3 regions of the Streptomyces sp. NPDC060064 genome follow, and region 3 is predicted to be linked to each of the others. Evidence: riboswitches for the same ligand, from Rfam matches in the RefSeq annotation. Region 3 holds a riboswitch; each other region holds the start of a gene.
The links. A riboswitch is a leader RNA that binds a small molecule or an ion and turns the genes downstream of it on or off. The one in region 3 is predicted to bind cobalamin.

Region 1: another riboswitch for cobalamin. It lies ahead of ACFWDI_RS18630 (ribonucleoside-diphosphate reductase subunit alpha); the one in region 3 lies ahead of metE (5-methyltetrahydropteroyltriglutamate--homocysteine S-methyltransferase).
Region 2: another riboswitch for cobalamin. It lies ahead of ACFWDI_RS12990 (cobalamin biosynthesis protein); the one in region 3 lies ahead of metE (5-methyltetrahydropteroyltriglutamate--homocysteine S-methyltransferase).

The regions. Positions count from the first base shown of each region.
Region 1 is NZ_JBHWWF010000014.1:136,424-138,678, forward strand. Features, by position in the region: gene ACFWDI_RS18630 (ribonucleoside-diphosphate reductase subunit alpha) at 1-1,305, opposite strand, end outside; cobalamin riboswitch at 1,447-1,583, opposite strand; gene mctP (monocarboxylate uptake permease MctP) at 1,809-2,255, opposite strand, start outside.
Region 2 is NZ_JBHWWF010000008.1:177,833-180,087, reverse strand. Features, by position in the region: gene ACFWDI_RS13000 (anion permease) at 1-260, shown strand, start outside; gene ACFWDI_RS12995 (hypothetical protein) at 273-494, shown strand; cobalamin riboswitch at 690-831, shown strand; gene ACFWDI_RS12990 (cobalamin biosynthesis protein) at 937-1,902, shown strand; gene ACFWDI_RS12985 (cobyric acid synthase) at 1,899-2,255, shown strand, end outside.
Region 3 is NZ_JBHWWF010000042.1:42,025-44,279, reverse strand. Features, by position in the region: gene metE (5-methyltetrahydropteroyltriglutamate--homocysteine S-methyltransferase) at 1-1,237, opposite strand, end outside; cobalamin riboswitch at 1,402-1,624, opposite strand; gene ACFWDI_RS34880 (3-hydroxybutyryl-CoA dehydrogenase) at 1,799-2,255, opposite strand, start outside.

The DNA of each region.
Region 1 (2,255 bases), on a different contig from region 3:
GCAGAGGTTCGAGGAGTGGACCGTGTGGCCCGGCTCCGCCGTCTGGTTGGCGGTGCGGTTGGAGGCGTCCTTGAAGGTCATCCAGCCCTGGCCGGTCTGGGCGAGCGTCCGCATCATCCGGCCGTAGAGGTCACGGGCCGGCATGGACTTCTGCGCGAGACCGGCGGCCTCGGCCTTGCGGTACGCCGCGTCGAACTCGTCGCCCCACAGGTCGACCAGCTCCGGCACATCCGCGGGCGAGAACAGCGACCAGTCGGCATCCGCCTCGACGCGGCGCATGAACTCGTCGGGGATCCAGTGCGCGAGGTTCAGATTGTGCGTACGCCGGGCGTCCTCGCCGGTGTTGTCGCGCAGCTCCAGGAACTCCTCGATGTCGGAGTGCCAGGTCTCCAGGTAGACGGCGGCGGCGCCCTTGCGCCTGCCGCCCTGGTTCACCGCGGCGACCGAGGCGTCGAGGGTCTTGAGGAACGGGACGATGCCGTTGGAGTGGCCGTTGGTGCCCCGGATCAGCGAACCGCGGGAGCGGATACGGGAGTAGGAGAGGCCGATGCCGCCCGCGTGCTTCGAAAGACGGGCCACCTGGTGGTAGCGGTCGTAGATCGAGTCGAGCTCGTCCAGCGGCGAGTCCAGCAGATAGCAGGAGGACATCTGCGGGTGGCGGGTGCCGGAGTTGAAGAGCGTGGGCGAGGAAGGGAGGTAGTCGAGGCGGCTCATCAGGCCGTACAGCGCGGCGACCTCGTCCAGGGCACGGACCGAAGCGTCCTCGGCGAGGCCGCAGGCGACGCGCAGCATGAAGTGCTGCGGGGTCTCGATGACCTGACGGGTGATCGGGTGCCGGAGCAGATAGCGGCTGTAGAGGGTGCGCAGACCGAAGTAGCCGAAGCGGTCGTCGGCGGTCTGGTCGACGAGGGCATCCAGCCGCGCGGCGTGCAGCGTCACGAACTCGGCCGTACGGTCCGCGATCAGGCCCTCGCGGTGCCCGACCGCGACGGATGCGGAGAAGGCCACCGAGCCCTGTCCGGCTGCCTCGTCCGCGATATGACGGGTCAGCAGGCGGGCGGCGAGCCGCGAGTAGGCAGGGTCCTCGGAGATCAGCCCCGCGGCCGCGTCGGTGGCGAGGCTCCGCAGCTCGGCCGCGTCCGACCCGGCGTGCCGGCCGCGCAGCGCGGCGGCGGCGACACGTCCGGGGTCGGTGTCGGGCAGATCGGCGGTGAGGTCCGTGAGGGTCCGCAGCAGTGCGGTCCCGGGGCCGTCGGCCACCTGCTCGGAGATGCCTGAAGCCGGATCGGCTGGCGCGATGGTCACGTGGTGCTCTCCCTCGCTCGGCTCTGGGCCGGCGGGGGAGGGGAGGCCGGTACGGGCGTACGTACCCGTCGAAGGGCAGCACACCGCACGGCGTCCACCGGCCCAACCGCGAGGCCCGGACGTCTCGGCACCCGGTTCGGTCGAGCCGGATGCACCGTCGGCAGGTCCTCGGACTGGCGGGGTACGACAAAGCGCACCGCATCACACCGTTGCGGGACAGTTCCGGATTCACACCGGATTCCCCTGCGTCGACAGCGACCATGAGCATACATGTGGGGGCCGCTTGATGCGGCACCCCCCACATGTTGTGTCATGGCGCACTGCGGCTCCAACGCGTAAGGGAGCAAGGTGATCCCGGGGACGGTCTGGATATCCGCCCCGGACCCCGCGCCTCAATCGCCGTTGTGGCTTGATGTGCGGGGCTTGATTTGCTGCCCGCCCAACAGCCAAGGGCCGTCGCGCCCCTCCCGGGAAACGCAACGGCCCTCACGCCGGCCCGACCGTCAGTGACTCACCCCTGCCGTCGCCGACGGCAGTTCCACCTGGACGCCCGCGTCGCCCGCGTCCGCCGTGTAGTCCGACGGGCTGGTCTCGTCGACGCCCTCCGGGGCCCCCAGCGCCCGCATGGCGAACGTCAGGACCACCGTCACCACCACGTTCAGGATGAACGCCGTGAGGCCGATGTAGCCGATCTCGCCGAGGCCGGGGATCTCCGCCGACGAGCCGCCGAAGTGCTTCTGTGTCGGGCTCGCGACTCCGTACGCCGCCGACGTGCCGTAGATCATGCCGACCGCCCAGCCCGCCAGCAGCGCCCAGCGGTGGAACCAGCGCGTGAACAGGCCGCCGACCAGAGCCGGGAAGGTCTGGAGGATCCAGATGCCGCCAAGGAGCTGGAAGTTGATCGCCACTGTCTTGTCCATCGTCAGAACGAAGACCAGCGCGCCCACCTT
Region 2 (2,255 bases), on a different contig from region 3:
AGGGCGACTGGGGTGTCGCGGTCGTCGCGGCCTTCCTGATCGGCGCCTGCGCCGCGATCTGGTTCATCTCCCGCCGCCAGGTGGTCGACCACACCAACGTCAACGCGGTGGACGCCGACGCCGAGCCCGCGGGTGTCGTGACCACCGCCATCGCGGCCGTCACCCCGCCGCCGGCCGGCACGCCCGCGCAGGACTTCAAGACCACCATCCCGGCTCCGGCCCCCACCGACTCCGAGCCGACGCAGCCGGCCACGGTGTAAGGACAGATCAGCATGAACATCGACTGGGCAGCTCTCGGCTCCGTCTTCGGCGTGAGCCTCGTCGCCACCGTCGCCCTCGTGGGTCTGTTCACCCTGGGCATCGTCGGCCTGACCAAGCAGGAGTCGGCGGCCGCGCAGGGCGGTTCCGCGGCCCTGGCACGCACCGGCGCGTACGCCTGCTTCGCGCTCTGCGCGGCGGCCGTGGCGTACGGGATCTATCTGATCGTCATCTGACGGCACGGTTCACCGGCTTCACGAGTTGCATCAACCGCTTCACAGGCCGGGCCGGGCACCCCTTCGGGTGACCCGGCCCGGCTCTCGCGTCGCGGGCGACGTGACGGTACGGCCCGTTTTCGACACCTGGCGGAAAACCGCCCCACATGTGTGCCCCAACACACTCTTGCATCGCAGGTCAAAGGCAAGTTGACGGTCGTTCTCGCAGCGTGGTGGACTGCCGAAGCCATCTACGGCGGCAGAAGAGGAAGCCGGTGCAAATCCGGCGCGGTCCCGCCACTGTCACCGGGGAGCAGTCCCCGGAAGCCAGGAACTCTCACCGCCGGTCACGTCGAACCAGGGCGCGGACACCCTGAGTGAGGACATATCGCCATGCCCGGCTGCGGTTCAGTTCCTGCTGTGAGTACGAGGGTCGTTCGAGGCGAAGCGTCGGCCTGAACCCATGCGTGCCGACCGTGAATTCGTGTACGGCGCCACCGCCGGCCTGGCCGGCGACCTGCTGCTCGGCGATCCCCGCCGCGGGCATCCGGTCGCCGCGTTCGGGCGGGCCGCGGGCGCTGTCGAGCATGTCCTGTGGCGTGACCACCGTGGCTGGGGCGCACTGCACACCGCCGTGTGCGCCGGAGGCGCCGCGGGTGCCGCCGCGGTTCTCGCGCGCGGTGTACGGGGCCGCGGCCGCGCATCCGTCGCACTGATCGCCGCGGCCACCTGGGCCGTCGTCGGAGGTACGTCGCTGGGCCGCGAGGCGCGGGCCATCGGCGGCGCGCTCGCCGCCGGTGACGTGGACGTGGCGCGGGAGCGCCTGCCGCATCTGTGCGGGCGCGATCCGCAGGCGCTGGACGAGCAGCAGATCGCACGCGCCGTCGTCGAGTCCGTCGCCGAGAACACCTCCGACGCCGTGGTGGGCGCGCTGGTCTGGGGCGCCGTCGCGGGCGTGCCGGGTCTGGTGGGGTTCCGTGCCGTCAACACGCTGGACGCGATGGTCGGGCACAAGTCGGCCAAATACCGGAGGTTCGGCTGGGCCTCGGCGCGGCTCGACGATGTGGCCGGCTGGCCGGGGGCCCGGCTCACCGCGGGACTCGCGGTTCTCGCGGGCGGGGATGCGCGCGGAGCCGTACGGGCCTGGCGGGCCGATGCGAAGAAGCACCCGAGCCCGAACGCGGGCCCGGTGGAGGCTGCGTTCGCGGGGGCGCTCGGCGTACGGCTGGGCGGGACCCTCTCGTACGGCGGCCGGGTGGAGCACCGTCCCGTACTCAACTCCACCGGGCGCCCGGTGGAGTTCGGCGACATCGAACGCGCCGTACGGCTCTCGCGGCGCGTCGGCTGGCTGACACTGGCGACCTGCGCGGCGGGCCGCCTGGCGGGTCACGCACTGCGCGCGCGGCGCGCGGGAAAGGGGCGGGGATGAGCAGGCGCAGAGGCGGCGGGCTGCTGGTGGCGGGGACCACGTCCGACGCGGGCAAGAGCGTCGTCACGGCCGGGATCTGCCGATGGCTGGTGCGGCGGGGGGTGAAGGTCGCGCCCTTCAAGGGGCAGAACATGTCCCTCAATTCGTTCGTGACGCGCGAGGGCGCGGAGATCGGCCGGGCGCAGGCCATGCAGGCGCAGGCCGCGCGCGTGGAGCCGAGCGCGCTGATGAATCCCGTGCTGCTCAAGCCGGGCAGCGACCGGTCGAGCCAGGTGGTCCTGATGGGCAAACCGGTGGGCGAACTGAGCGCCCGCGGGTTCTTCGGGGGGTCTGAGGGGGCGTCCCCCGGGAAA
Region 3 (2,255 bases):
CGGCTGCCCGGGCACGCACCGCCGGGTCACGTGTGATCGCCGAGCCCGCCCTGGAGTTGAGATCGGCGCGGTTGGCGGCGAGTTCGGCTGCGATGGTGTCGGTGCCCTGGGCGAGACCGCGGGCGAGGGCGACGATCTCGGCGGTCTTCTGCCGGGCGAAGGCGAGCCAGCGGGCGATCTGCGGGTCGATGTCCCGCTCGGCGGAGCTGTCGAGCGGGACATGCAGCAGCGAGCAGGAGGCGGCGACGTCGACCTGGCCGGCCAGGCCGAGCAGGGTGCCCAGCGTGGACAGGGACTTCTCGAAGTCGTTGATCCAGATGTTGCGGCCGTTGACGACTCCGGCGACCAGGCGCTTGCCGGGCAGCCCGCCGACCGCGGCCAGGTCGTCGAGATTGGCCGCGGCGGCTTCGGTGAAGTCCAGCGCGAGACCGTCGACGGGGGCCTTGGCGAGGATGGGCAGGGCCTCACCGAGCCGGTCGAAGTAGGAGGCGACGAGCAGCTTGGGCCGGTCGTCGAGACCACCGAGGTCGCGGTAGGCACGGGCCGCGGCGTTCAGGTCCGCGCGGGTGCGGTCCTGCACAAGGGCGGGTTCGTCCAGCTGCACCCACTCGGCGCCGGCGGCCCGCAGGTCGGACAGCACCTCGGCGTACACCGGCAGCAGTCGGTCCAGCAGAGTGATCGGCTCGAAGTCGGCGGCAACGCCGGGGGCGGGCTTGGCCAGCAGCAGATAGGTGACCGGTCCGACGAGCACCGGCCGGGCGGTGTGACCGAGCGCAATGGCTTCCTTGAGCTCGGCGACCTGCTTGGTGGAGTCGGCGGTGAAGACGGTGTCGGGGCCGAGTTCGGGGACCAGGTAGTGGTAGTTGGTGTCGAACCACTTGGTCATCTCCAGCGGCGCGACGTCCTGGGTGCCGCGTGCCATCGCGAAGTAGCCGTCCAGGGAGCCTGCCTCGACGGCGGCACGGTGGCGGGCAGGGATCGCGCCGACCATGACGCTGGTGTCCAGGACGTGGTCGTAGTACGAGAAGTCGCCGGTCGGGACCTCGTGGATGCCGGCTTCGGTGAGCTGCTGCCAGTTGGCACGGCGCAGCTCGGCGGCGGTCTCCCGGAGGGCTGCGGCGGTGACGCGGCCCTTCCAGTAGCCCTCGATGGCCTTCTTCAGTTCACGGTTCTGGCCCTGACGGGGGTAGCCGTACACGGTGGCCCGTGCTGCCGCGGCTGTGGACAAGCTGGTCACGGAACTCTCCTTCGCGAGTATGTCTCCTGTGGAACCCGGCGACGGGCAGAGAACGCGAAGGGGTGACGAACCGGACGGCACGGTCTCGCGCCGTGCGCGCGGCCGTCCGTCTGGTAGGTACGCCGACCCGCCCTCGAGGTCACCGGGATCTCCGCACGCGATCGAGTCGCGTACGGGCAACGGGCAGGTCTTCGGACTCGCGGGCACGTCTGCCGGTCTCCCGGCGGACTCCTACTGGCCGTCGCTTCCCAGACCCGGCCGGGTCCAGTGCGTATGACGGCGGTCGTTCCCGCTCACCGCTGCGGGGCAGTCCCGGATTTTCACCGGGTTCCCTCTTACGACGCTCCTGCCTGGCTGACAGGACGAACCAGCTGCGTCGGCCAGCCTAGAGGGCGGCCCTTGAGTACGAATACAGTTGTTCACATTCCGGACGGTGATCTGAGCCATGTGGCTCAGGCACGAGCAACACAGCAGGGCGCGGGGCAGCTCAGTCAAACCGCTCCGCGCCCCGCTCCGCAGCAGCCGCGGGGCCCCTCAGCCCCGGCGGCGAACCCGGGCCCCTCAGCCCCGGTCGTAGGTGTGGAACCCCCGGCCCGACTTGCGGCCGAGCAGCCCCGCCTCGACCATCCGCTGGAGCAGCGGTGGCGGGGCGTAGAGAGGTTCCTTGAACTCGTCGTACAGCGACTCCGCGATGGCCGCGACAGTGTCCAGGCCGATCAGGTCCGCCAGCTTGAGCGGCCCCATGGGATGGGCGCAGCCGAGCTCCATCCCCGCGTCGACGTCGGCGGCGGTGGCGAAGCCGGACTCGGCCATGCGGACCGCCGAGAGGAGATACGGGATGAGCAGGGCGTTGACGACGAAGCCGGCCCGGTCCTGGGAGCGGACCACCGTCTTGCCCAGCGTGCCGGTCGCGAACTCCTCGACTGCCGTCACCGCCTCGGGTGCGGTGTGCAGAGATGCCACGACCTCCACGAGCGGCAGGACAGGCACCGGGTTGAAGAAGTGCAGTCCCAGGACG